One region of the Corynebacterium sp. MSK006 genome, then DNA from elsewhere that is predicted to be linked to it. Evidence: predicted binding sites of a transcription regulator. Region 1 holds the regulator's gene; the other holds the start of a gene.
The links. The regulator LexA, encoded in region 1, represses DNA repair genes until DNA is damaged. The targets are predictions, from matches to a motif close to CGAACANNTGTTCG.
Positions count from the first base shown of each region.

Region 2: recA (recombinase RecA) is a predicted target of LexA. The motif match lies at 8,018-8,031, and genes of this name have one in related genera.

Region 1 is NZ_JASPJZ010000003.1:109,648-123,860, forward strand. Features, by position in the region: gene QQA02_RS03025 (uracil-xanthine permease family protein) at 1-666, shown strand, start outside; gene QQA02_RS03030 (HPr family phosphocarrier protein) at 1,205-1,477, opposite strand; gene ahpD (alkylhydroperoxidase, AhpD family) at 1,565-2,101, opposite strand; gene QQA02_RS03040 (peroxiredoxin) at 2,102-2,698, opposite strand; gene QQA02_RS03045 (PTS fructose transporter subunit IIABC) at 3,085-5,214, opposite strand; gene QQA02_RS03050 (1-phosphofructokinase family hexose kinase) at 5,315-6,286, opposite strand; gene ptsP (phosphoenolpyruvate--protein phosphotransferase) at 6,460-8,148, shown strand; gene sugR (transcriptional regulator SugR) at 8,317-9,096, opposite strand; gene lexA (transcriptional repressor LexA) at 9,425-10,117, opposite strand; gene QQA02_RS03070 (hypothetical protein) at 10,420-10,818, shown strand; gene nrdR (transcriptional regulator NrdR) at 10,900-11,358, shown strand; gene hrpA (ATP-dependent RNA helicase HrpA) at 11,398-14,213, opposite strand, start outside.
Region 2 is NZ_JASPJZ010000001.1:92,540-106,752, reverse strand. Features, by position in the region: gene QQA02_RS00505 (hypothetical protein) at 1-536, opposite strand, end outside; gene QQA02_RS00500 (DUF349 domain-containing protein) at 653-2,014, shown strand; gene QQA02_RS00495 (GNAT family N-acetyltransferase) at 2,016-3,032, shown strand; gene QQA02_RS00490 (Rv2732c family membrane protein) at 3,029-3,715, opposite strand; gene miaB (tRNA (N6-isopentenyl adenosine(37)-C2)-methylthiotransferase MiaB) at 3,726-5,183, opposite strand; gene QQA02_RS00480 (glutamate ABC transporter substrate-binding protein) at 5,305-6,150, shown strand; gene QQA02_RS00475 (regulatory protein RecX) at 6,158-6,742, opposite strand; gene recA (recombinase RecA) at 6,746-7,870, opposite strand; gene QQA02_RS00465 (DUF3046 domain-containing protein) at 8,052-8,258, opposite strand; gene QQA02_RS00460 (biotin transporter BioY) at 8,383-8,982, shown strand; gene QQA02_RS00455 (energy-coupling factor ABC transporter ATP-binding protein) at 8,960-9,643, shown strand; gene QQA02_RS00450 (energy-coupling factor transporter transmembrane component T family protein) at 9,661-10,275, shown strand; gene QQA02_RS00445 (PspA/IM30 family protein) at 10,381-11,217, opposite strand; gene QQA02_RS00440 (helix-turn-helix domain-containing protein) at 11,334-11,678, shown strand; gene QQA02_RS00435 (CinA family protein) at 11,706-12,176, opposite strand; gene pgsA (CDP-diacylglycerol--glycerol-3-phosphate 3-phosphatidyltransferase) at 12,173-12,763, opposite strand; gene QQA02_RS00425 (YciI family protein) at 12,791-13,081, shown strand; gene QQA02_RS00420 (TerC family protein) at 13,139-14,158, opposite strand.

The DNA.
Region 1 (14,213 bases):
GAGGCCGCCGAGCACATCCGCGAGGCCGCCTGGATCGGCGTGCCGCAGTTCCACGCCCCGGAGTTCCGGCTCTCGGCCGTGCTGGTCACCCTGCCGGTGATCATCGTGCTCATCGCCGAGAACGTCGGCCACGTCAAGGCCGTCTCCCAGATGACCGGCCGCAACCTCGACGGCCTGGCCGGCGACGCGCTGCTCGCCGACGGCCTGGCCACCACCGTCGCGGGCCTGTCCGGCGGCTCCGGCACCACGACCTACGCCGAGAACGTCGGCGTGATGGCCGCGACCCGCGTCTACTCCACGGCCGCCTACTGGGTCGCCGCGCTGACCGCGGTGGCGCTGGCCTTCATCCCGAAGTTCGGCGCGCTCATCTTCACCATCCCCTCGGGTGTGCTCGGCGGGGCGACCCTGGTGCTCTACGGCCTGATCGGCATGCTGGGCATCCGCATCTGGCAGGACAACCGGGTCGACTTCAACAACCCGGTCAACCTCACCGCGGCGGCCACGGCGCTGATCGCGGGCATCGGCAACCTGACCCTCTCGGTTGGCCCGGTGGAGCTCGAGGGCATCGCCTGGGGCTCGATCGGCATCATCGTCGGCTACCCGATCCTCAAGTGGCTCTACGTCCACGTCGGCGAGGGCGGCGCGGCGGTCTTCTCCCGGCGCTGAAGCGGGACCCGATCCCGGCGCCGGGGCGGGGGAGGACCCCGCGATCCGGGGTGTGCCCGGGGCCGCGCCCGGGGCGGCGACCGGGCCGTGCCCGGGGCTGCGAGGGGGCTGATCCGGTCCTTGCGGGACATGGGGTGTCAGATTGTGCGACGAAGCGGTCGCACAATCTGACACCCCGTTTTTCGTCGAGGCTCTGACCTGCGACGATTCGCATAACGGTCGTGTGGCCGTCAGAGTGTGCGACGTCGAGATCGCACACTCTGACATCCCGGCGGGAAAATGCCCGCCCGGGCCGGCGGACGAGCCGCGGAAACCCCGCCTACCACCGCCGCACCCCGCCTGCACCGCGGATGACAAGAGCGCCAACGCCGCGCGCAACCGCCCACGGCGCCCGACGGGACGTCGGCAAGTGGAGGGCCGGAAACCGGGCAGGAAACCGGGCCGCAAACACCGCACCCGCCCATGAGAAAAGCCCTCCCGGGGACGGGAGGGCTCTTTCAGTTACAGCACCGGCTCAGGCACCGGCGCCGGCGGCGGACTACTCGGCGTCGAGGTCCTTCTCGATCAGGCCGGCGATCTTCTCCACGGCCTCCGCGTTGTCCGAGGTCACGGTGACCTGGTCGCCCTTCTCGGCGCCCAGGGCCATGATCATCAGCGACGAAGCGGCATCCGTCTCGTCGTCGTCCTCGTCACCACCGACGAGCGACAGGTAGATGTCGTCGTCGTACTCACCGGCGGCGTCGGCGATGATGGAAGCCGGGCGGGCGTGCAGGCCGACGGCGGAGCCGACGGTAACGGTCTTGGAGGCCATGGTCGTCCTTTCGTTGAACGGTTTGCGGCCACGGTGCCCGAACGGATGTCCGGGCGGACACGAGGCCTGACGATCTCGGCCAGAAGTCTAGTCGTCCGAGCCGGTCGTCGCCAGAATGTCGTAGGCCTGCGCGGCGGCCCGCACGGTGCCGGCGACCTTGACGGCCTCCCAGATCGTCTCGCGGCTCAGGCCCTCCTCGCGAAGGGTGTGCTCGTGGGCGGTCAGGCAGTGCTCGCAGCCGTTGACGGCGGAGACCGCCAGCGACCACAGCTCGAAGTCGGCCTTCTCCACACCGGGGTTGGAGATGACGTTCATCCGCAGGCCCATGCGCACGCCGGAGTAGTCGTCGCCGAGCCATGCGCGCGAGCGGTAGGCCACGTTGTTCATGGCCATCACGGTCGCGGCGGCGAAGGCGGCGTCGCGGGCGGCCTCGGAGAGGTGCTCCTTGGCCTCGGCGTCGATCTCGCGCAGCACGGTGGCGTTGCCGGCGGAGGCGGCCACGGCGAGCATGGTGCCCCACAGCTGCTGCTCGTTGAGGTCCTTGGAGCGGGTCAGCGAGCCCAGGTTGAGCTTGGTGTCCTTGGCCCAGTCCGGGAAACCGGAGCGGAGTTCAGCGATGCCCATCTACTTCAGCGCCTCCTGTACGACGTCCATCTTGTTGATGTTCTTGGTCGGGTCGTTGGCCTCCCAGTTGCAGGCGCAGACCTCCTCGGACTGCAGCGCGTCGAGCACGCGCAGCACCTCGTCGACGTTGCGGCCCACGGCGTCCGGGGTCACGGAGACGAACTGGATGATGCCGTCCGGGTCGACGATGAAGGTGGCGCGGTCGGCCACGCCGTCCGCGTTCTCGATGCCCAGCGCGCGCACGAGCTCGTGGCGGATGTCGGAGAACATCGGGAAACCGACGGTCTTGAGGTCCGGGTGGGTGGCGCGCCAGTTGAAGTGCGCGAACTCGTTGTCCACGGAGCCGCCCAGGATCTGGGTGTCGCGGTCCAGGAACTCCTCGTTGAGCTCGCCGAAGGCGGCGATCTCGGTCGGGCAGACGAAGGTGAAGTCCTTCGGGTAGAAGAAGATCACCTTCCACTGACGCGGGTACTTGTCCAGGCTGACGGTCTCGAAGTAGTCCTCGGGCTGCTGGGCGTCGGCCTCGTGGAGGTCGCCACCCTTGAGGGCGGTGAGGTTGAACTCGGGGAACTGATCACCGACGGTGAGCATGTTCACGCTCCTTCTGGGATTCGCAGAGAGATTCTCCGTGGGGCCTCCCGGGTCTGCGGCCCGGTGCCCCGTCGCCTATCGATTCTGGTCGGTTCCGCGGGATTGTCAATAAGTGAAGCAAATTAATTTTGCGGCGCTGATTGTGGCGTTAAATTGACGACGTCCCGTTGGTGCAGGTCCGTGCCCCGCCCGCGGCGTGGGTGCGTGGCCGGGCGCGAAAGGTGCTCTGATAGGTGTGGTGGAACTCATAGAATACGCCCACAAGTGGGGGGTGGTAGTGAGCGGGCCCCGGTGTCGCGTGGGAGCGGCCGGACGGGCCCAGACACAGCGAAACCCCGCCCCCGCGGGTGCGGGGACCGGGGTCGTGGCGGGCCGTGGAGGCCGGAAGAGTCTTAGGCCTTGGCCGGGGCCTTCTCCGCCTTGGCGGCAGCGGCCTCGGCGGCCTTGTTGGGCCAGAACTGCTTCATGGCGATCACGGCGACCGCGCCGACGAGGACACCGGCGATGATCGAGACGATGAAGCCCCACCAGGGAGCGATCGCGAAGATCACGAAGATGCCGCCGTGCGGGGCCTGGCTGGTGACACCGAAGATCATCGACAGGGCACCGGTGGTGGCGCCACCGAGCATCATCGAGGGGATGACACGCAGTGGGTCGGCCGCGGCGAACGGGATGGCGCCCTCACTGACGAAGGACAGACCCAGCAGCCAGGAGGACTTGCCGTTCTCCTGCTCGGCGGGGGTGAACAGGTTCTTGCGCACGAAGGTCGCGACGGACAGCGCGATCGGCGGGACCATACCGGTGGCCATGACGGCGGCCATGATCTTCAGGGAGGCCTCGTCACCGGTGGACAGGCCGGCGGTACCGAAGAGGTAGGCGGCCTTGTTGATCGGGCCACCGAGGTCGGAGCACATCATCAGGCCGATGATGATGCCCAGGATCGCGGCGGAGGAGCCGGACATGGAGGTCAGCCAGTCCTGCAGGCCGTTCATCAGGGCGGCCAGCGGGCGGCCGAGCAGCAGGAACATCAGGGCGCCGACGGTCAGCGAGCTGAGCAGCGGGATGATGACGACCGGCATCAGCGAGGCGACGAAGCGCGGTACCTTCCAGGAGCCGATCCACATGGCGACCAGGCCGGCGACGATACCGGTGACCAGGCCGCCGATGAAGCCGGCGCCGACGAGCACGGAGACCGCGCCGCCGACGAAGCCGGGCACGATGCCCGGGCGGCCGGCCAGCGCGTAGGCGATGTAGCCGGACAGAGCGGCGACGATGAAGCCCATCGACATCTGGCCGGTGGCGAAGCACACGGCACCGAGGTAGAGCAGCAGGCCGGAGCGGTCGAAGTTGTAGGTGGTGCCGTCGAAGACGACCTCGTTAGCCGGTAGGTTGGTCAACGAGTTACCCAGGACGATGGCCTTCCAGCCGTCGTCGGATCCCACGTCGTAGCCGGCGAGCAGGAAGCCCAGGGCCAGTAGCAGACCGCCGGCGGCGACGAAGGGCACCATGTAGGAGACGCCGGTCATCACGGCCTGCTGGATGCGCTTGCCCCAGCCCAGGCCCTTCTGTTCCTCGGCCTCGGCGGCGGAGGAGGAGCCGGCGGTGCCCGCCACGCGGTGGGCGCGCGGGTTCTTCGAGGCGGCGACGGCCTCGTCGATCATCTTGGTCGGCTCGTTGATGGCGCGCTTGACGCCGGACTCGATGACCGGCTTGCCCGCGAAGCGCTCGCGGTCCTTGACTCCCACGTCGGTGGCGAAGATGACCGCGTCGGCGGCCTCGATGGTCTTCGGGTCGACCGGGGTGACGGCCGAGGAACCCTGGGTCTCGACGACGAGGTCGACGTCGTCACGGGCGTCGGCCCCCTGAGTCAGGGAGTCGGCGGCCATGTAGGTGTGGGCGATGCCGGTCGGGCAGGCGGTGATGGCGACGATGCGCGTGACACCGGACTTGGCGGCCGGGGCGGCGGCCTCGGAACCGGCGGCGGAAGCGCTCGCGGCGGTGGCGCCGGCGGCACCCGCGCCGGCGGCACCGGTGGCGGCGGCGTCGGCGGCGGGCTTCTTCTTGGCCGGGGCGTTGACCACGCTGAGGACCAGCTCGACGATGCGCTCCGGGGTCTCGGCCTCGCGCAGGCCGGCCAGGAAGTCCTTGCGCACGAGGGCGCGGGCCAGCTTCGAGAGGATCTTCAGGTGCTCCTTGCCGCCGCCGGCCGGGGCGGCGATCAGGAACACGAGGTGGGCGTCGCCGTCGGGGCCGGAGAAGTCCACGCCGTTGGCCAGGCGGGCGAACGCCAGGGTCGGCTTGGTGACGGCCTCGGAACGGCAGTGGGGGATGGCGACGCCGCCGGGCACGCCAGTGCCGGACTTGGCCTCGCGGGCTTTGGCGTCGGAGGCGAGCACGGCCTGGTCGGTCGCGCGGCCGGCGGCGTGCACCAGGCCGGCGAGCTTCTGGATCACCTCGGTGGTCGAGGACCCGAAGTCGGCGTCGAGCGCGACGAGATCGGGGGTGATGATCTGGTCAGTCATGGCAGTCCTTCTTGAGCACTACTGAGATTGATGGAGTTGATTGGGTCGGTGGTGACGAATTGGCGGGGCGTGGACCCGATGTGTGTGCGCCTGGGTGCGGTCAGTCGACCGTGGAGACCCGGGTGCGCTCCACGTCGGCCTGGTCCGGCCGCGGCAGCGTGGTGCCCGGCAGACCGGCGGCGGCGGAGCCGTAGGCCACTGCGCGTCGCAGGGCCCCGGCGGAGTCCTCTCCGTCGAGGGTGGCCAGGATGAACCCGGTCAGCGAACTGTCGCCGGCGCCCACGGTCGAGGCGACCGTGGTCGGCGGCGGGGTGCCCTTCCACGCGCCCTCGGGGGTGACCAGGACGGCACCGGCCCCGCCGAGGGTGACCAGAACGTTCTCGACGCCCTGCTCGTTGACCTTGCGTGCCGCCTCGACGACGGGACCGAAGTCGCCGTCCTCGGCGAGGCGCTCGAGCTCCTGGCCGTCGACGCCGACCAGCTGGCCGAGCTCGAGACCGTTGGGCTTGATCAGGTCCGGGGCGGAGGCCGGAAAGCGACCGCCCAGGGCGATCATCGGGGCGTCGGAGGTGTCGACGGCGACCTTGGCCTCCGGACAGGCCTCGCGGACGGCGTCGACGAGCGTCGCGTACCAGTCCGCGGGGGCCCCCGGCGGCAGCGAGCCGGCGAGCACGACCCACTGGCCGGCGCCCTCGGGCACGGCGGCGATGAGCGCCTCGGTCAGCTCGGCGCGCTCGGACTCGGACAGTTCCGGGCCGGGGCCGTTGAGCTTGGTGGTGGTGCCGTCCGGCTCGGTGACCGTCGTGTTGGTACGGACCGAACCGGCGACGGTGACGTCGCGGTGCGGCACGTCCGAGGTGGCGACGAGCGAGACGAAGGGGTCATCGGCGCCGGCGGGGAAGACGGCGAGGGTGTCGGCCCCGGCCAGCTTCGCGGCGTGGGCGACGTTCACCCCTTTCCCTCCGGCGACGTGCGTGGTTGACTTGAGGCGAAGCACGGCGCCGCGCTCGAGCGGGCCGTCCAGCTCGAGCGTGGCGTCAGTGCTTGGATTGGGGGTCAGCGTGACAATCACGGTGGCGCATCCTCCTGCGGGCAGGGCCAGTTCGTTCCGCGCTCCATCATTGCCCGTTTGTGTGGGAATGTCAAGCTTTTTATGTGAGTTTATGTGGGGAACCTGAGGGTTTCATGTCTGGTCGGTAGCTGTTCGTGTGGAAATCCAACGAATGGTTCACTAGTATCGGACGCATGACTTCAGGCACTGACACCACCACCTTCACGGGCACCGCGGTTGTCGCCGGTACGGCGTACGCCCCGGTCGTCTGGGTGCGTCCCCGCCCCGAGCTCCCGGGCTCCGCACGCACCGTCGCCGAGGATGAGCGCGACGCAGAGTACGAGCGCTTCGTCACGGCGGCAGACACCGTCGCTGACCGACTCACCGCACGCTCCGCCGAGGCCTCCGGCCCCGCCGCCGAGGTGCTGCAGGCCACCGCCGGCATGGTCCGCGACCGCGGCTGGCGCAAGGCCGTCCGCAAGAACGTGCGGGGCGGCGCCGACGCCGAGTATTCGGTGGTGCAGGCCACCAGCAAGTTCATCAACATGTTCACCGCGGCCGGCGGCCTGATGGCCGAGCGCACCACGGACCTGAAGGACATCCGCGACCGAGTCATCGCCGAGCTGCGCGGCGAGGAGGAGCCCGGTCTTCCCTCCGTCGACGGCGAGGCCATCCTCTTCGCCGACGACCTCTCCCCGGCGGACACCGCCGCCCTGGACATTGACCACTACAAGGGTCTGGTCACCGAGCTGGGCGGCCCGACCAGCCACACCGCCATCATCGCCCGTCAGCTGAACCTGCCCTGCATCGTCGCCGCGGGTCGCGAGATCTCCGAGATCGCCGCCGGTACCCGCGTGATGGTCGAGGGCAGCCAGGGCGTCGTCTACGTCGAGCCCGACGAGGAGGACGCCCGCCGCCAGGTCCGCGAGTCCCAGGAGCGTGCCGTCAAGATCGCCGAGTGGCGCGGCCCGGCCCAGACCTCCGACGGCCACCGCGTCCAGCTGCTGGCCAACGTCCAGGACAGCAACGCCGCCCGTCTGGCCTCCGAGACCCAGGCCGAGGGCATCGGCCTGTACCGCACCGAGATGAGCTTCCTCTCCGCCGCCGAGGAGCCCAGCGTCGACGAGCAGGCCGCCCTCTACAAGAAGGTCTTCGACGCCTTCCCGCACTCCAAGGTCGTCGTGCGCACCCTGGACGCCGGCTCCGACAAGCCGATCGCCTTCGCGAACATGGACGAGGAGGAGAACCCGGCGCTCGGCGTGCGCGGCCTCCGCATCGCCCGCCAGAACCGGTCGCTGCTGACCCGTCAGCTCGACGCCATCGCCAAGGCCTCCGAGGGCCGCGGCGAGGACGCGCCGACCTGGGTCATGGCCCCGATGGTCGCCACCGCCCGCGAGGCCGAGTGGTTCTCCACCCTCTGCCGCGAGCGCGGCCTGACCCCGGGCGCGATGATCGAGGTGCCGGCCGCCGCCCTGATGGCAGACAAGATCATGCCGCACCTGGACTTCGTGTCCGTGGGCACCAACGACCTGACCCAGTACACGATGGCCGCCGACCGCCTGTCCTCGCAGCTGGCGTACCTGACCGACCCGTGGCAGCCCGCCGTGCTGCGCCTGATCCAGCACACCTGCTCGGTCGGCCGCGACACCAACACCGCCGTCGGCGTCTGCGGCGAGGCCGCCGCCGACCCGCTGCTGGCCTGCGTGCTCACCGGCCTGGGCGTCAACTCCCTGTCGGCCGCCTCCACCGCGATCGCCGCCGTGGGCACCCGCCTCTCGGAGTCCACGTTCAAGCAGTGCCAGGAGGCCGCCGAGGCCGCCCTGGACGCCGTGGGCGCCGTCGTCGCCCGCGAGGGCGTGCGCAAGATGCTCGTCGGCGAGTAAGTCGACAGCCCGCCGGCTGAGCCCGGCGTGACACGACCGCCCCGGACCTCGAGAGAGGCACCGGGGCGGTTCTTTCATGTGCGGGCGTGCACAAACGCCGCCGCGCGCCCCGGGGTGGGGCGCGCGGCGGCGATCAGCGGGACGTCGTCAATTGAACGACGCCGGGGGTCACTCCGCGAGGACGACCTGGACGTTGTGGTCGCGCAGGGCGCGCACGAAGGACTCGGGCGCGGTGGCGTCTGTGATGACGACGTCGATGTCGTCGATCGAGGCGAAGCTGACCAGGTAGTCGTTGCCGATCTTCGACGAGTCGCACAGCACGACCACACGGCGGGCGTTGGTGACCATCGCGGACTTGATGGCGGCCTCCTGAGCGTCGGCCGTCGACAGGCCGTGGTCCAGGGTCAGGGCGTTGGTGCCGATGAATGCGACGTCCGCACGCATCAGCGCCAGGGTGCGCAGCGCGGTGTCGCCGACGACGGCCTGGGTGATCGCCCGGACGCTGCCGCCGAGCAGCTGGATCTCGCTGAGGCCCTTGTTTGCCAGGTTCAGCGCGATCGGCAGGGAGTTAGTCACGATGGACCACTGGTTGGCCTGGCCGGAGTCGGAGATGAGGTCAGCTAGTGCGGTGACCGTGGTGCCGGCGTCCAGGAACATGCCCCCGGGCGGCTCGGGGAGGAACTCGAGCGCGGCGCGGGCGATCGCGGACTTCGCGGTCGGGGCGGAGCGCAGGCGCGCGTCCAGGGACAGCTCGGTGGTCTGGAAGGACTGGGTGGCCACGGCGCCGCCGTGGACGCGGTGGACGATGCCCTCCTTGTCGAGCACGGCAAGGTCACGGCGGATGGTCTCCGCCGTGACATCGAAGCGTCTGGCCAGTTCGGTGACGTTGACTCGGCCCTCGACCGCGGTCTGTGAGGCGATCTGGCGTCGTCTTTCCTCGGCGTACATCTCGCTGGGCGCCTCCTCAGATGGGGAAATGTTTATGAGTGTGCGGGGGGAGGGGGCAAAAATGCCCGATGCCAACATTAAACCACAAAATCCCACATTGTTCATAAGCACTGGGGCGCCATAGCAGGAAAAATAACTACACGTTTGTGTGTGAACGTGCCCGGGTAAAAATCGCCATTCCGGTTCGACCTGCACTTGCGGTGCAAAAAGAGGGACCCGTCACGGAAGCGTGTGCAGAGTCCCTGAGGTTGGATCGGGCCCACGATCGGGGGTGGGCGGGTCATTTGTGTCCGCCCGGGCGGGCGGGGGCCGGCCGGAGGGGAGAAGGCTAGAGCTTGCGCATGACCGAGACGACCTTGCCCATGATCCCCGCGTCGTTGCCTGGGATCGGCTCGAAGGCGTCGTTGTGGGGCAGCAGCCACACGCCGCTGGAGTCGCGGTGGAACTCCTTGACGGTCGCCTCGCCGTCGATGAGCGCGGCGACGAACTCGCCCTCCTCGGCGACCGGCTGGGAGCGCACGACGATCCAGTCGCCGTCGAGGATGCCGGCGTCGCGCATCGACTGGCCCGAGACCTTGAGCATGAACAGCTCGCCGTCGCCGACGACGTCCGCGGGTAGCGGGAAGTAGTCGTCGATGTTCTCCTCGGCCAGGATCGGCGCGCCCGCGGAGATGGAGCCGACCATCGGCACGAACGAGGTCTGGGCGTGCTCCGGCGGCTCCGGGGTGCCCTTGCGGCCCTTGACCGGGGCGCCGGAGAGATCGCGGACGTCGACCGCGCGCGGCTTGTTCGGGTCGCGGCGTAGGAAGCCCTTCTTCTCGAGCTCCTTGAGCTGGTAGGCGACCGAGGAGGTCGACTGCAGGCCGGCTGCGTCGCCGATCTCGCGGATGCTCGGCGGGTAGCCGCGCAGCACCACCGCGTCGCGGATGACTTCGAGGATGCGGCGCTGACGCGCGGTCAGGGATGCGGGGTCTCTGGTGGTGGAGTTCTTCTGCTTCTTGGTGGATCGGCTGGTGGCCATGGTTGCGCTCTCCTGGTCTTCGTCTCTCTGATCGGCCGGTTCGGGCTCGCCGGCTGTTCGCTCTCGGCCGGTCGAGGTCCGGTTCGGTCGGGCCCCGGTGTCCGGCTGTGGTCGGTTCGCGTTCAGTATAGCGCGTCCATGGCAACTGTGTTCGAGGAATTTGTCCGGCGTGGTGGACAGACGCCAGGGCGGGTGCTATAACTCGAACACGTACCCGTAATCGAACAGATGAACTAGTCGATGTTCGACCGGTCGCGCCCGACCTTTAGGGTGGACGTCGAACACGGCGAAAGGAGAACCCCATGACCATTTCGATGCAGCGTAACGCACAGTTTGTCCGTTCCGTCAGCGGTCTGGGCGACACCCGGAACACCGCGTCCGCACCGTCGGTGTGGGAGCCCGGCCAGAGCCGTTCGTCCACCGGTGTTCGAACGCTCGAGATTTCGAAAACCGCCTCTCCGAAGGGGCGGGCGACAATACCCGCCGGGGGTACCCGGAAGGGCGGTGTCCGGCGAACGTCTCGGCGAGTTCAGGAACAGCGCAGCTCGCTGCTGGTCGGCGCGATCTGCGGGCTGGTGCTCGTGCTGGGCGCCCTGATCTTCGGTGAGTCCGACGACGCCGCCGGCTACCCGCCGGTCAACATGGGTTCGGCCACCCACCAGGTCTCCACGGTCGACTTCGACGTCACCGCGGCCAAGTAGCTCGCCTCGGGCTGGCATTAGACTCGGGGCAGTGCCCGGGTGTTCCGGGCGAGCCGTCCCGGACCTAGGAGGGTGCCCGCAGTGTACTGCCCGTTCTGCCACAGCGACCGTTCCCGCGTGATCGACTCACGTGTCATCGACGCCGGAACCGCGATCCGGCGCCGCCGCGAGTGCACCGGCTGCGAGGGCCGCTTCACCACGATCGAGAAGGCCGTCCTGCTGGTGGTCAAGCGCAACGGCGTGACCGAGCCGTTCAGCCGCGACAAGGTGGTCAACGGCGTGCGCCGCGCCTGCCAGGGCCGCGACGTGCCCGACGACGCGCTCAAGCGTCTGGCCCAGAAGGTCGAGGAGAAGGTCCGCTCGAAGGGACCCTCGCAGGTCAACGCCAACGACATCGGCCTGGCCATCCTCGAGCCGCTGCTCGAGCTCGACGAGGTCGGCTACCTGCGCTTCGCCTCCGTGTACAAGTCCTTCGAATCCGCCGAGGACTTCGAGAAGGAGATCCGCATGATGCGCCGCCGTGCCCGCGAGGCCGAGTAGGCGGCCGTGGCCGGCGCGCGGCGCCGAAGGAGACGCCGCCTACAGCTTCGCGACCGCCTTTTCGATGCGCCGGCGCGAGACCGAACCCGCCGTGCCCAGGCGCTGGGCGAAGAGGCTGACCCGGAACTCCTGGATCTGCCACTGCACGTCGCGTACCGCCTTCGTACGCCACGATGCCGCCGGCCGGCCCGACATCTTCTTCTGGAGTGCGGCCTTGACCGCCTCGACCTCGTCCTGGCGGTCGGCGTCGCGGTCCGGGTCCTCCTGCATCTCGGTCAGCCGGATCTCCATTGCCTGGAAGTAGCGCGGCAGGTGGCGCAGGTGCGCCTGCGCGTGCACCAGCACCGCCTTCTCCGGCAGCAGGAACTCCAGCTGCGCGCGCATGTCGTCGATTGCCGGACCCTCCCAGCGCTCCAGCTCCGCGGCCACCGACAGGTACGTCACCAGCGCCGGAGCGATCGCCACCACCGTGCGGCGCACCTGGCCGGGCACCTCCGGGGCCACGGCCGCGGCGAGCTCCCGGTACTTCTCCGGGGAGCGCACCGGCCCGCCGTGGGCCATCATCAGGTCCCGGATCGCGGCCACACGCGCCTGCTCGACCAGGCCGTCGACCCCGCCGTGCGGGTAGTTGTCCACCGCCACGCGCTGCTTGAGCGGCAGCCCCCGGGTCATCTGCTTGGCCGAGACCTTGATCTCGCGCATCAGCATCGTCAGCGTGGCCGTGAGCATCGCCGCGTCCGCGGCCTGCTTCGTCGGCAGCACCTTGACCGCCACGCCGCCGTCGGTGGCCACCAGCGCCGGGTAGGCGGTGACCTCGTGGCCGTCGACGACGGTGGTGACCTCCTCGGCCACGTCGCCGAGGGTCTGCGGGGTCCACTTCTCGGCGCGCTTCGACTCCGCGGCCCGGCCCAGCTTGCTCACCGAGGAGCGGATGTGGCCCGCCTGCCGGTCGCGCAGCGCGGGCAGGGACTTGTCGGTGTCGATGACCTTGCCGCGCTTGTCGATCGCCGCGAACGTCATCTTCAAGTGCGCCGACAGCTTCGTCGGGTCGAAGTCCCCGGCGTCGATGCCGCTGGAGCCGCACTCGTGCAGCGCGCGGGCCAGCTCCTCGGTGACCGTGCCCGCGTACGGCTCGGCCAGGGCGAGCGCCTTGCGCGCGAAGTCCGGGGCGGGCACCACCGTGCGCCGCAGCGGCTTGGGCAGCGAGCGGATCAGCTCGGTGAACAGCTCCTCGCGGAAACCAGGCACGAGCCAGTTGAAGTCGGTGGCATCCAGCCCGGCGAGCATCGGCACCGGCACCTTGACGGTCACGCCGTCGTCGGGCGCGCCCGGCTCGAAGCGGTAGGACAGCTCGTAGTCGACGTCGCCGATGCGCATGTGGTCGGGGAAGGACTCCTCGGTCACGGCCCCGGCGGCGTCGGTGAGCAGCTTCTCCGGGGAGAAGTCGAGGAAGTCCGGCTGCTTGTGGCGCTTGCGCTTCCACCAGCTGTTGAAGTGCGCGCCCGTGGTCGCCATCTCCGGCACGCGGGCGTCGTAGAACTCGAAGAGCGTGTCCTCGTCGACGACGATGCCGCGCCGGCGGGCCTTCTCCTCGACCTCCGCGGCCTCCTCGAGCTTGACCGCGTTGTCGCGGAAGAAGTGGTGGCGGGTGTTCCAGTCGCCGTCGACCAGCGCGTTGCGGATGAACATCTCGCGCGCGGCCGCCGGGTCGACCTTGTGGTAGGGAACCGGGCGGTCGGCGACGATCGGCACGCCGTAGAGCGTGGCCTTCTCGTGGGCCATCGCCGCGGCCTTCTTCGTCGACCAGTACGGCTCGGAGTACTGGTAGCGCACCAGACCCGGCGCGGCCTTCTCCACCCACGCCGGGTCGATGGCGGCGACGTCGCGGGCCCACAGCCGGGAGGTCTCGACGACCTCGGCGGCCATGACGAACTCCGGCGGCTTCTTCGCCAGCGCGGAGCCGGGGAAGATCATGAAGCGGGTGCCGCGGGTGCCCTGGAACTCACGCGACTTCCCGTCGCGGGCACCGATGTGCTGGAGCAGCCCCGTCAGCAGCGCGCGGTGTATCGCGTCGGCGTCGCGCTTGCCCACGACCTTCGTCTTCTGCCAGCCCAGCTGCACGGTGACCTCTGTGAGCTGGCGGATCAGGTCGCGCCACTCGCGCGAGCGCATGTAGTGCAGGTACTCGGCCTTCATCAGCTTGCGCAGCCCGTTGCCGGAGAGCTCGTGGCGCTTCTCCTCGACGTAGTCCCACAGCTTCAGGTAGCTCAGGAAGTCGCTGATGGTGTCCTTGAACCGGGCGTGCAGCTGGTCGGCCTGGGCCTTCTTCTCCAGGGGGCGCTCGCGGATGTCGCGGATGCTCAGCGCGGCGACGATGACGATGACCTCCGCCAGGCAGCCGAGCGTGCGCGCCTCGACGAGCATGCGCGCCAGGCGCGGGTCGACCGGGATGCGCGCCAGGTCGCGGCCGACGTCGGTCAGCTGCGGCAGGCCGTCGCGCTCGCGGTCGGTGATCGCGCCCAGCTCGTGGAGCAGCAGCACGCCGTCGCGGATGGCCTTGCGCTCCGGCGGCTCGACGAAGGGGAACTCGGCGATGTCGCCCAGGCGCAGCAGCGCCATCTGCAGGATGACGCTGGCGAGGTTGGTGCGCAGGATCTCCGGGTCGGTGAACTCGGGCCGGGACTTGAAGTCCTCCTCGGAGTAGAGGCGGATGGCGATGCCGTCGGCGACACGGCCGCAGCGGCCCGAGCGCTGGTTGGCGCTGGCCCGCGAGACCGGCTCGATGGGCAGGCGCTGGACCTTCGTGCGCGTGGAGTAGCGCGAGATGCGCGCCGTGCCGGTGTCGACGACGTAGC
Region 2 (14,213 bases), on a different contig from region 1:
TCGACGTCGAGGAGCTCGGCGTCGACGACGGGGAACCCGGCCAGCTCGAGCCACAGCTCGGGCTCGAGCACGCCGGCGGCGCGCAGGTCCTCCGACGACCACGGCTCGGGCGCCTCACCGGAAAGGAGCGCCCGGCACCAGGCGTCGGCCTCGGCCGCGCCGTCGAGGAGCGCGAGCGGGGCGCGCGCGGTCAGCCCCGCCGAGCCGTCCAGGGCCAGCAGCGTGAGCGCCTCGGGGTCGGGACGCTGAAGGGAACCGCGCACGGCGCGCACCGGGACGTCGACAATTGAACGTTGCACCAGCTCAGGAAGGTAATTGCCGACGTCGTGCCGCACCTGCGGTGCGCCCCAGGCACCGAGGGAGCCGGTGCGGGCGGTGTACCACCGCCGGTCGCGCGAGCCGACGAGGTCGAGCGGGCGGTCGGCGGTGACGAGGGCGCGCACACCGGCGACGAGGCGCCGGGCGGGCTCGTCGCGCGGCGCGAGCTCGGGGACGAGGGCCGGGCTTCCCGGCATGACCACGATTGTCGCGTGCATGCCTCGAGCCTAACCGGCTAGATTGTTGGCAACGGGGCGCACCGCCCCTGCCCCACCCGTCGACCCGGTCGCGGGCCTCGCCCGCGGCACTGACCTCCACCGAAGGAGACAGACGCATGACTGACCCGACCCCCGGCACGCCCACCCCGTCGCCGCGCCCCACCCCCGGCGCGATGCCGGGCCGGATCCCCACCCCCGGCGACCTCGCGCGGCCCTCGGCGACCCCGAAGCCGAAGCCGACCCCGAAGCCCGCGCCAGCAGCGGACCCGCACCGCTTCGGGCGCGTGGCCGAGGACGGCACCGTCTACCTGATCACGGCCGACGGAGAGCGCGAGATCGGCCAGTGGCAGGCGGGCACGCCCGAGGAGGGGCTGCGTCACTTCGCGGGCCGCTACGACGACCTGGTCACCGAGATCGCCGTGCTCGAGTCGCGGCTGTCGAGCCACCCCGAGGACGCCGACGCCATCCGCGCGCAGGCGAAGAGCCTGGCCGAGGGCCTCGACGAGGCCGCCGTCATCGGCGACATCGAGGCGCTGCGCGAACAGCTCGGCCGCATCGGCCAGGAGGCCGGGGACGCGAAGGGCCGCGTCGAGGAGTCGCGCAAGCGGCGCCGCGAGGAGGCCATCGCCGCCAAGGAGAAGCTGATCGCGGAGACCGAGGAGATCGCGGAGAACTCCACGCAGTGGAAGGCCGCCGGCGACCGCATCCGCGCCATCCTCGAGGAGTGGAAGAAGATCCGCGGCATCGACCGCGCCACCGACGACCGGCTGTGGAAGCGCTACGCGCGCGCCCGCGACGCCTTCCACCGCCGCCGCGGCGCCCACTTCGCCGAGCTGGACCGGGGTCGCGCCGCCGCCAAGCGCCGCAAGGAGGAGCTCGTCGAGCGCGCCGTCGCGCTGCAGGACTCCACCGAGTGGCGCGAGACCGCGCGGGCCTACCGCGACCTGATGCAGGAGTGGAAGGCCGCCGGGCGCGCCCCGCGCGAGGCCGACGACAAGCTCTGGGAGCAGTTCCGCGCCGCGCAGGACAAGTTCTTCGGCGCGCGCGACGCCGTCAACGCGGAGAAGGACCGCGAGTTCGAGGCCAACGGCAAGGCCAAGGACGCGCTCATCGCCGAGTACGAGCCGCTGATCGACCCGGACAAGAACCTCGACCAGGCTCGCGCAAAGCTGGCCGAGCTGCAGGAGAAGTGGGACGAGATCGGCTACGTGCCACGCGCCCGCATGCGCGAGCTCGAGGACAAGATCGCCGGCCTGGAGAAGCGAGTCACCGACGCCGAGCAGTCGCAGTGGCGCCGCACCGACCCCGAGGCCCAGGAGCGCGCCGCGCAGTTCACCCGCCGCGTCGAGGAGCTCGCCGCCCAGGCCGAGCAGGCCGAGGCGCGCGGCGACACGAAGAAGGCCGAGCAGCTGCGTGCGCTGGCCGCCCAGTGGTCCTCCTGGGCCGAGACCGCCGCCGAGGCGCTCGAGGACCGCTGAGTTGCGCACCGTCCTGGTGCCGCCCGGCGCCGAGGACGCCGTGCGCACCTTCTGCTTCACCGCGAACCTCCTGGCCCAGGAGGCCACGGGCACCCCGGCGGCGGCCGTCGCCGTCGAGGACGTCCACACCCAGCTCGTCGGCGGCGACCCGCTCGCCCCGCGCTCGGTGCTGCTCGCGCTCGTGGACCAGCCCGGCCCGGCCGCCGTCGGCGAGTTCGGGCTGCCGGTCATGGCCGACCCCGACGCCGAGGCCGCCGGCTTCGCGCACGTGATCCTACCGGCCGAGGACGCCCGGCGCCTGGCCGCCGTGGAGATCGTCCCCGACGTCGGGCTGTGCCCGCCGGCGCCCACCCCGATTGACGACGTCCCGCAGCTCGCCGTCGCGGTCCAGGAACTGCTCGCGGCGGCCGCAGGCGTGGCCCGCGCCGCCGGCCGCGACACGCTGCAGGCCTTCACCCGCGACCCGCGATTCGGGGCGTTGTTCGAGGCCTGTGGCTTCCGGCACGCGCTGACCGAGGTGCAGGCCGTGGTCGACTTCGGCGGTGAGCCGGACGACGGCGTCGTGGTCGTCGAGGACCTCGCCGTGCCCGGGGACCTGGTCGAGGGCGTGTGCGCGCTCTTCGCCGTCGACGACGCCGACAGCGCCCACGGGGCGCTGGCCGTCGCACCGGAGCCGTGGGACCGCGCGCGCCTGGAACGCACCCGGGCGCGCCTGGCCGCCGAGGGCACCCACGGGGTGATGACGGTGCTGGTGGAGGACGGCCGGCCCGTCGCGCTGGCGGAGGCCTACCGCACCGCCGGGCAACGCGCCGACGTCGCCGAGCACGGCACCACGGTGGTGGCGCGGGGGCGTCGGCAATCCGGGCTGGGCTCGCGCGTGACGCGCGCACTTCTCGCGCTCGGCGAGGGCGAGTTCTTCCTGACCTACTCCCCCGACGACCCGGCCGCCGCCGGGCTGGCGCGCCGGCTCGGGGCGCGGGAGCTGGCCCGGCTGGGCTCCTTCGAGCTGGCCCTCTAGTCGGCGGAGTCCTCTGTCTTGTCCTCTGTGTCCGCGTCCTCATGGGAGCGGCGCTGCGCGCGGCGGCGGGAGCGGTCGCGGCGGTCGTCGACGAGCAGCGGGTTGGCCCCCGGGTTCCGGCTGGCCTCGCGCTGGGCGCGGGCGACCTCGTCGACGTCGTCGGTCTCGGCGCGGGCGCGGGCGATCTCGCGCTGCTCCGGCGAGCGGCGCAGCACGGTCATCGCGTAGGCCACGAAGGCGACGATGACCACCAGGATCATCAGGTAGGTGCCCACCCCGAGGGTGACGTCGGCCTCGGAGCCTGGGCGCTGCAGGCGCAGCCAGACGGCGAGCAGCGAGTAGGCCACCCCGACGGTGGTGATCATCCAGGCGATCAGCGCCAGAGCGGTGCGGCGGGTGATCAGCGTCGCCGTGGTAAACACGCCGATGCCCAGCAGGCACAGCACCGCGAAGACGTACTCGGTCAGCTTGACCCCGGCGTCGGCCGCCGCGTCGCTGAAGGTGACCACCTGCCAGCCCTGCACGCCGGTGGCCTGCGGCAGCAGCAGGGTGACGAAGTAGACCACCGTGGCGCCGAGCAGGACGTAATAGGCGCCGCCCAGCTCCACGTGGCGGGCGGAGACCTTCTCGCGCCGGGCCAGCTCGCGGGCGGAGGGCTCGTTCGTAGCGGTGTTCTCGGACATGTCCCTCACCCTAGCCGCCGATGCCGGGCAGGCCGAGGCCGACGGTCGCGGGCTTCCTGTCGGCGGCGGCCATGTCGCCGGCCCGGGTGCGGCGGTGGGTGCGCACGCCGGAGTCGGCGAGCAGGAAGTAGGGCTTGGCCTCGGTGACCTCGACGGTGACCACGTCGCCGGGACGGATCTCCCCCTCGGCGCCGGCGGGGTCGAAGTGCACCAGCCGGCCGTCGCGGGCGCGCCCGGACAGGCGGTGGGTCTCGTTGTCGCGGCGGCCGCCGGACTCCTGGACGATCAGCTCGACCTCGTGGCCGACGAGCCTGGCGTTCTCCTCGGCGGCGATGCGGTCCTGGAGGGCGACGAGGCGCTCGTAGCGCTCCTGGACGACCTCCTTGGGGATCTGGTCCGCCATCTCCGCGGCCGGGGTTCCGGGGCGCGGGGAGTACTGGAAGGTGAACGCCGAGGAGAAGCGGGCGCGCTCGACTACGTCGAGGGTGGCCTGGAAGTCCTCCTCGGTCTCGCCCGGGAAGCCGACGATGATGTCGGTGGTGATCGCCGCGTGCGGGATGCGCTCGCGGACCTTGTCCAGGATGTCCAGGAACTTCTTCGTGCGGTAGCTGCGCCGCATCGCCTTGAGCACGCGGTCCGAGCCGGACTGCAGGGGCATGTGCAGGCTCGGGCAGACCGCCGGGGTCTCGGCCATGGCGTCGATGACATCATCGGTGAACTCGGCCGGGTGCGGCGAGGTGAAGCGCAGGCGCTCCAGGCCCTCGATCTCGCCGCAGGCGCGCAGCAGCTTGGAGAAGGCGCTGCGGTCGCGCTCGAGCGACTCGTCGACGAAGTGCACGCCGTAGGCGTTGACGTTCTGGCCGAGCAGGGTGATCTCGGAGACGCCCTGGTCGACCAGGGCTTTGACCTCGGCGAGGATGTCGCCGGGGCGGCGGTCGGCCTCCTTGCCGCGCAGCGAGGGCACGATGCAGAAGGTGCAGGTGTTGTTGCAGCCCACGGAGATGGACACCCAGCCGGAGTAGTTGGACTCGCGCCGCGCCGGCAGCACGGAGGGGAACTCCTCGAGGGCGTCGGCGATCTCGACCTCGGCGCGGTCGTTATGCGCGGCGCGCTCGAGCAGGGTCGGCAGGGAGCCCATGTTGTGGGTGCCAAAGACGACGTCGACCCAGGGGGCGCGGTCGACGACGTGCTCGCGGTCCTTCTGGGCCAGGCAGCCGCCGACGGCGATCTGCATGCCCGGGTGGTTCTCCTTGACCGGCTTGAGCTGGCCGAGGGTGCCGTAGAGGCGGTTGTCGGCGTTCTCGCGCACCGCGCAGGTGTTGAAGACGACGAGGTCGGGCTCGGTGTCCTCGGCTGCGCGCCGGTAGCCGGCGGATTCGAGCAGGCCGGAGAGGCGCTCGGAGTCGTGCACGTTCATCTGGCAGCCGAAGGTGCGCACCTCATAGGTGCGGAGCGTCTGGGATTCCACGGGTGCACATTCTAGGGGTGGGGCAGGTCGAGCCCAATTTCGCGGCGCGCTCCGGCGGGGCGGCTACATTGGAGTGGAACCGTTGGAGTGGAACCGACTTCAGGCCTGGAAGGTGGATGCGATGACCGCGAAGGCGCCCGCGGCGCTCGTCGCCTGCGTGGCGGCACTGGCCGCGCTGACCGCCTGCGCCGAGGAACCGGAGGACGGGCTGCTGGCCGACATGCGCGCGGGCACCGTGGCCGTCGGCGTCAAGTACGACCAGCCCGGCCTGGGCCTGCGCGACCCGGACGGGACGATGCGCGGCCTCGACGTGGAGATCGCCGACCGGGTGCTGCGCCACGTCGCCGAGAACCACGGCTGGGACGCCCCGCGGATCACCTGGACGGAGACCCCGACGGGCCGGCGCGAGACCTCGCTTCGGCAGGGCCGGGTCAACATGGTCGTGGCCAGCTACACCATCAACGAGGAGCGCGCCCGCTCGGTGCAGTTCGCCGGGCCGTACCTGCTGACCCACCAGGCATTGCTGGTCGAGGTCGGCAGCGACGTCGACGGCCTGGGGGATCTCGAGGGCCGCACGCTGTGCTCGGTGACGGGCTCGACGCCGGCGCAGACCGTCCAGCAGGAGATCCCCGAGGTGCGCCTGCGCGAGCTGCCCACGTATTCGGACTGTGTGAGCGCCCTGCGCTCCGGCGAGGTGGACGCGGTGACCACGGACGCGGCCGTTCTGGCCGGCTACGCGGACCAGCAGCCCTCGCGGCTGCGGGTGACCGAGCTGCACCGGAGAAACTCCGACGAGCCGCTGAGCGTGGAGCGCTACGGCATCGGGCTGGACCCCGGTGACAAGGCCGGGGCGCAGGCCGTCGACGAGGCACTGCGCGAGATGCGGGACAACGGCGAGATCGCGGAGCTGATCGAGGAGAACCTGGGCGACGCGCCCGGGGTCTCCCCCGCGGGCCCGGAGGACTAGCCGGGTTCTAGTCGAGCTCCTCGAGGCGCTCGTCGAGGGCCTGGCGGGCCAGCGCGAGCGACATGCCCTCGGGGAAGCCGCGGCGGGCGAGCACGCCGACGATGCGGCGCAGCGCCTTGTCGCGCTCGCGGCGGTCGGCCGGCGCCTCGCGCACGGAGCGGGCCTTCTTGCGGGCCAGGGTGAGCGCGCGTTCGCGCTCGTCCTCGGGGTCAATCTGGTCGAGGGCGGCCGCCCGCTCGCCGGCGCCGACCCCCTTGCGCTCGAGTTCGTGGTCGAGCATGCGACGCGACTTGCCGCGGCGGGTGGCGCGCTGGCGCACCCACTCGCGGGCGAAGGCGGCGTCGTCGATCAGGCCGGCGCCGGCGAGGTCGTCGAGCACGGAGTCGATGACGTCAGCGGCGAAGTCCTTGTCCTGCAGGCGCCGGCGCAGCTCGGCGCGGGAGCGGGCGCGCTGGTCGAGCAGGCCGAGGGCCCGCTCGCGGACCGCCACCTTGGCCTCCTCCTCGGCCTCGTCGAGGATCGGGTTGGCACCCGCGGCGGCTGCCTCGAGGGCGGCGACGGCGCGGGCGAGGCGTTCGGGGTCCGGTGCCACGGGTTATTCGTCGTCGAAGTCGACGTTGGGCACGACGTCGACCGGCTCATCGGAGAGCGCGTCGGAGTCCTCGCCCTCGGCCTTCTCTGCCTCCTGCTCCTGGGCGTACTTGCCCACGCCGAGCTTGACGAAGATCTTGTGCTCGATCTCGTCGGCGAGCTCCTTGTTCTCCTTGAGCGAGAGGCGCACCTTCTCCTTGCCCTGGCCGAGCTGGTCGCCCTCGTAGGTGAACCAGGAGCCGGACTTCTTGACGATGCCCTGCTCGACGCCGAGGTCGATGATCGAGGACTCGCGCGAGATGCCCTCGCCGTAGATGATGTCGAACTCGGCGATCTTGAACGGCGGGGAGACCTTGTTCTTGACCACCTTGAGGCGCGTGCGGTTGCCGATGGCGTCCTGGCCGTCTTTGAGGGTCTGGATACGGCGGACGTCGCAGCGCACGGAGGCGTAGAACTTCAGCGCCTTGCCGCCGGTGGTGGTCTCCGGCGAGCCGAACATGACGCCGATCTTCTCACGCAGCTGGTTGATGAAGATGGCGGTGGTGCCGGAGTTGTAGAGGGCGCCGGCCATCTTGCGCAGCGCCTGGCTCATCAGGCGGGCCTGTAGGCCGACGTGGCTGTCACCCATCTCGCCCTCGATCTCGGCCTTCGGGGTGAGCGCCGCCACCGAGTCGATGACGATGATGTCGATGGCCCCGGAGCGCACGAGCATGTCGGCGATCTCGAGGGCCTGCTCGCCGGTGTCCGGCTGGGAGACCAGCAGGGCGTCGGTGTCCACGCCGAGGGCGCGGGCGTACTCCGGGTCGAGCGCGTGCTCGGCGTCGATGAAGGCGGCGATACCGCCCTCCTTCTGGGCCGAGGCGATCGCGTGGAGCGCCACGGTGGTCTTACCCGAGGACTCCGGGCCGTAGATCTCGACGACACGGCCGCGCGGGAAACCGCCGACGCCGAGCGCGACGTCGATGGCCGTGTTGCCCGAGGAGATCGCGCTGATCGGCGGCCGGCTCTCGTCGCCCAGGCGCATCACCGCGCCCTTGCCGTAACCCTTCTCGATCTGGGCCAGGGCCGCGTCGAGCGCCTTCTGCCGGTCGTCGGCAGCGGCGGCCTTCTTCTTGGTCGTCTTCGCCATGGTTGGGGTGCCTCTTCTTCTCGTTCGTCGGGTGTCCGGGACGGCCGCGGCCACCCCTCACCTCTGTTAGACCCTCCGACGGGTCCGTACGGCTCCACACACTAACCGCGTGGCGGGACCGTCCCGGGCGTCGCGTTCGAAAGTACACGCACGCCTGTTCGAATTCAACGCGACGCGCCGCTCAGTCGTCGCGGCCGAGCCGACGCTCCTCGGGCACCTCGAAGTCGGCGCACAGGGCCAGCCAGATCTCACGGGGGTCCACTCCCCTCTCGAGCAACTGTTCAGCCGTGGCGCCGTGGTCGGCGAGCACGTGCGAGTGGAGGATGAAGTCGCCGCTCTCGGTGCCGAACTCGTCGGCGACGAGGCGGTGGAAGGCGGTCAGTCGCATGGGCACGATCATACGGCGCGGCACGCACGCGCGTCCGCGACCCCCCGGGATTCCCCTCGAGCCCCGGGACTACCCCCGAACCCCGGGGATTTCTCTTAAACGGCGTTCAGGATATGCTGTGCACATGCCTCAGAGAAACAAACTTCTCGACGTCGCCTACTGCGCCGTCTTCGCAGCCCTGATCATCGTATTCGCCTTCGTCTCCATCCCGGTCGGCGCCCTCGGTGTGCCGATCGTGCTGCAGAACGCGGTCATCATCCTCGCCGGCCTCGTGCTCGGCGCGCGGCGCGGCTTCCTCTCCGTCGCCCTCTTCCTCGTCATCGGCCTGGTCCTGCCCGTGCTCGCGGGCGGCCGCACCGTCATCAGCGCCCTGGGCGGTCCGACCGTCGGCTACATCGTCGGCTACCTGGTCTCCGCCTTCGTCGCCGGCCTGATCGCCTACCGCGCCCGCCCGGGCCGCCGCGGCGAGCAGATCGGCTGGTTCATCCTCGCCGCCGCCCTCGCCCTGGTCTGCCAGTACGCCTGCGGCATCGTGGGCCTCATGATCAGCTCCCGCATCGGCCTGGTCGCCGCGGCCGGCGGCCAGATCCCCTTCCTGGTCCCGGACGCCGCCAAGTGCGTCGTGATGGTCATCGTCGCCCTCGGCGTCCACGCCGCCTTCCCCGACCTGCTGCGTCGACCCAACCGCGCCCGGGACACCGATGCCCGCGATCGAGTTCACTGACGTCTCGGTCGAGTTCGAGGAACGCCTCGTCCTCGACCGCGTCTCCCTCAACCTCACCGAGCACCGCATCGGCATCATCGGCGCCAACGGCTCCGGCAAGTCGACGCTCGCCCGCCTGATCAACGGGCTGGGCGAGCCGACCTCCGGCACCGTGCGCGTCGACGGCCTCGACCCCGTCAAGGACGGCCGCGAGGTGCGCCGCAAGGTCGGGTTCATCTTCTCCGACGCGGACAACCAGATCGTCATGCCCAGCGTGATTGACGACGTCGCGTTCTCCCTGCGGCGGATGCGACTGCCCCGCGCCGAACGACGCGAGCGGGCACGCGCGGCGTTGGAGCGCTTCGGACTGGCCGGCCACGCCGACCAGTCCCCGCACCTGCTCTCGGGCGGGCAGAAGCAGCTCCTGGCGCTGACCGCCGTGCTCGTCACCGAGCCGGAGACCGTCATCGCCGATGAGCCGACGACGCTGCTGGACCTGCGCAACCGCCGCATGATCCACGACGTCTTCGCCGGCCTCGACCAGCAGCTGATCGTGGTCACCCACGACCTCGACCTGGTCGCCGACGCCGACCGGGTGATCTACCTGGGCGACGGCGGGATCGTCGCCGACGGAGAGCCGCGCGAGACCATCGCGCGCTATGTCGCGGACATGGAGCGCTGATGGCACGCATGCGGATGATGCCGCGCGCGGTGCCGCTCGGCGTGCACGTGCCCGGCGACACGGTCATCCACCGCGCCGACGCAGGCCTGAAGCTGATCGTGGTGACCCTCTTCATCCTGCTGGCCACCATCTTCGGGCGCAGCCCGCTCGGGGTGGCCCTCTGCGCGGTCATCGTCGCCGTCGGCTACCTCGTCGCGCGTATCCCGTGGGCGGCCGCGTGGTCACAGATCGCCGCCCCGCTGCCCCTGCTGCTGGTGCTCGGCGCCTTCCAGTGGTGGCAGAACGACCTGGTCACCGGCGCGGTGACCGTGGGGCTGCTCGGCTGCTCGATCATGGGCGCGGGCCTGCTTCCGCTGACCACGACCATCGAGGAGCTCCTCGACGCCGTGGAGCACGGGCTGCGGCCGCTCAAGCGCTTCGGCGTGCCGGCCGAGAACATCGCGCTGGCGCTCTCGCTGACCCTGCGCCTGATCCCCCTGCAGCTGGCCACCGTCGGCGACGTCCTCGACGCCCGGCGGGCCCGCGGGGCGGGCTTCTCGCTGACCGCGGTGGCCACCCCCGTCATCGTGCGCTCGCTGCGGCGCGCCCGCGCTCTCGCCGAGGCGCTCGCCGCGCGCGGGGCGGGTGACTGACGCCGGGCGCCTGGCCGCGGCCGACTGACCTGCCCCTCAACAAAAAGAACGGTGTCCCTGGAGGGCCACCGTTCTTCCGGCTTTGTGCGGACTAGCCGCGACGTACTACTCGCCGCGCAGCTCGCGCATACGGCGGGCGACGGCATCCTGGCTGACGTTCGAGGTGTCGGGGGCACCACCCTCGATGGCCTCGCGCTTCGGGCCGGAGGTGACCTCGTTCTCGCCGTTCATCTCGGCGCGGATCTGCTCCAGGCGCGAGTGGCCGGCCATCTGCACGCCGGCCTGCTGGACCTCGGCCATGCGGGCCTCGACGGAGTTCTCCGCGAGCTCGGCCTGGCCCAGGGCGTTGGCGTAGCGGCGCTCGATCTTCTCGCGGACCTGGTCCAGGTTCGGCGAAGAGCCCTGCTGGGTCAGCGAGTTCATCGACTGGACGGACTCGGCGACCTTCTCCTGCATCTTGGCCTGCTCGAGCTGGCTGAGCAGCTTGGAGCGCTCGGCGACCTTCTGCTGGAGCTGGGCGGCGTTGCGCTCGACGGCGGCCTTGGCCTGCTCGGCCTGGCGGATCGCCTGGTCGTGCAGCTTCTTGGTGTCCTCCACCGACTGCTCGGCGGTGACCAGCTGTGCGGCGAAGGCCTCGGCGGCGTTCTCGTACTCGACGGCCTTGCGCTCGTCGCCGTCCGCACGCGCCTTGTCGGCGAGCTTGAGGGCCTGCTTGGTGTTGGCCTGCAGCTTCTCGATCTCGCCGAGGCGGCGGTTGAGCTGCATCTCGAGCTGGCGCTGGTTGCCGATCACGGCGGCGGCCTGCTGCGAGAGCTCCTGGTGCTGACGCTGCGCCTCCTCCATGGCCTGCTGGATCTGCACCTTCGGGTCGGCGTTCTCCTCGATCTTGTTGTCGAAGAGTGCCATGAGGTAGTTCCAGAACTTCTTGAACGGGTTCGCCATGAGAGTGGTCGGCCTCCTGCTTCGGTCGGCGGTCTGAATTGCCCCCCATGATAAACCACGGCCGCGACAAAACACCGCAGGGAACAAAACCGGCGTCCCGGCCGTTATAGATAGTGATGCTCACCGATACCGCTGTCATGACCGCCCAGGCGCCCGCGCACACCCGCCGGCGCCGCCCCGAGCCGCTCCTGCGTGCCGCGCTCGGCGAGGCGCTGCGCGGGTTCCGCCGCGACCGCAACGTCACGCTGCGCGAGCTCGCCGAGACCGCCCGGGTCTCCCCCGGCTACCTCTCCGAGATCGAGCGCGGCCGCAAGGAGGCCTCCTCCGAACTGCTCGCCGCCGTCTGCCACGGACTCGGCGTCTCGCTGGCCGACGTCCTCATCGAGGCCGCCGGCTCCATGGCCATCGAGGAGGCCATCGACGAGGCCGTCGAGGAACTCACCGAGATGCCGGCCGAGTGAGACCGACCGGGTAGGCAGAGCAAGAACCTAGGCCGCGAGCGCCTCGGCCAGGAAGCCGAGGGCCGCGTCCACGGCCGCCGCGCGGATCTGCGCGCGCGAGCCGTCCAGGTCCACCCGACGGGTGCGGGTGGACTCCCCCACATGCGCGAGTCCCAGGTGGACCTCGCCGACGGGGTGCCCGTCCTGGGGCTCGGGCCCGGCCACGCCCGTCAACGACACCGCCCAGTCACAGCCGAGGCGCTCGCGTGCACCCTCGGCCATGCCGGCCGCCGTCTCGGCGGCGACGGGACCGCACCGGGCGAGCACCGCGGCGTCGACAAGCGCCAGGCTGCCCTTTAAGTCGGTGGCGTAGGTGACCAGCCCGCCGCGCAGCACGGCGGAGGCGCCGGGGACGTCGGCGACCGTCGCGCAGGCCAGGCCGGCCGTCAGCGACTCGCAGAAGCCGAGGGTCTCGCCGCGCTCCCCCAGTACGCGCAGGATCTCCCGGGCGCCGTTCACCGGGTACCCGCCCTGTTCTCGCGGTGGGAGTCGACGAGGTACTGGATGCCGGTGACGGCGGTGACGAGCACGGCCGCCCACATCACGGCGCGCGAGGGCCAGTCCATCCAGTCGGGCAGCGGGCACAGGTAGAGGCCGACGGCGACCGACTGCAGGGCGGTCTTGATCTTGCCGCCCTTGGAGGCGGGCACCACACGGCCGCGGCGCAGCTGCACCATCCGCCAGGCGGTGATGCCCAGCTCGCGCACGACGATGATGCCGGTGGCCCACCAGCTCAGCCCGGCGGTCAGGTTCAGGCAGACCAGGGCGGTGATCATCAGCGCCTTGTCGGCGATGGGGTCGGCGATCTTGCCGAAGTCGGTGATCAGGCCGCGGGCTCGCGCGATGTCGCCGTCGAGCTTGTCGGTGATCATCAGCGCGACGAAGAGGGCGAAGGCCGCCCACATCCAGCCGAGCTCCTCGCCACCGGAGCGCAGCACGAGCCACGCGAAGACCGGCACGAACAGGATGCGCAGGCTGGTCAGCACATTGGGCAGGTTGAGATTGCTCGGCCTCGCGGCGGGCGATGGGGACGTGGACACGCCCACCACCCTACCCGGGTCTAGGATCGTCCCATGAACACCTTCGCAGTCCTCTACGAGTACGACCCCGAGAACCCCGCCATCGCCGAGACCCGCCCCGAGCACCGCAAGTTCCTGCGCTCCCTGCTCGACTCCGGGCGCCTGATCGGCTCCGGCCCGTTCACCGACGCCGAGGGCGGCGCGCTGATCGTGATCTCGCTCGAGGAGGGCGCCGGCGTCGCCGACGCGGAGAAGGTCATGGACGACGACCCGTTCACCGTCGCCGGGCTGATCCAGAAGCGCACCGTACGCCCCTGGAATCCGGTGCTCAACATCTGGGGCTAGTCCCCCGCCCCCTGGCCGGTCCCCGCGGGAACCGGCCTTCTTCTACGTCGGGGGCCGCTACTCCGTGGGGGCCTTGGCCCGGGTGTCGACGGCACCCTGGGCCTCGTCGCGCTTGTTCTTCCAGATCGACGCGACGACCGTGATCGTGAGCACGACCACGATGAAGATCAGCGAGAACTCCGTGCCGACCTCGGGGGCGGCGTAGACGTTGTCACCGCCGTTGATGAACGGCAGGTTGTTCTCGTGCAGGGCGTGCAGCAGCAGCTTGATGCCGATGAAGCCCAGGATGACCGAGAGGCCGTAGGACAGGTACACCAGGCGGTCGAGCAGGCCGTCGAGCAGGAAGTACATCTGGCGCAGGCCCAGCAGCGAGAACGCGTTGGTGGTGAACACCAGGTAGGCCTCGGTGGTGATGCCGTAGATCGCCGGGATCGAGTCGAGGGCGAAGAGCACGTCGATCAGCCCGATGGCGATGAGCGCCACCAGCAGCGGGGTGAAGGCGTGCTGGCTCTTTTTGTGGACGATCAGGTGGTCCTTCTCGTAGCCCGAGGTGACCGGCACGACCTTGCGCAGCATCTTGATGACCCACATGTCGTTCGGGTCGGTCGGCGGGGCGTCGCGGACCTCGTCGATGACCATCTTGGCGGCGGTGACCAGCAGGAAGATGCCGAAGATGTAGAAGACGTCCGACCAGGCCTCGATGACCGCGGCGCCGGCCAGGATGAACAGCAGACGGAAGAAAAGCGCCAGCGCGATGCCGATGAGCAGTACCTTCTGCTGGTACTTGCGCGGGATCTGGAAGGCGCCCATGATCAGCGCGAAGACGAAGAGGTTGTCGACGCTGAGCGCCTTCTCGGTGACGTAGCCGGTGAGGAACTCGACGCCGTGCTGGTGGGTCCAGACCACGTAGACGAAGACGCCGAAGGCCAGCGCCAGGCCCACGTAGAAGGCCGACCACCAGGCGGCCTCCTTGATGGTGGGCTCGTGCGGGGTGCGCACGTGGGAGTAGAAGTCGAAGACGAAGAACCCGAGGATCACCAGGATGGTGACCGCCCAGATCCAGAACGGGACAGTCATAGAGACACAAACCTCCGGTCGCGAAGTCGCTTGAGAACCGGAGGTCTCCCCCACT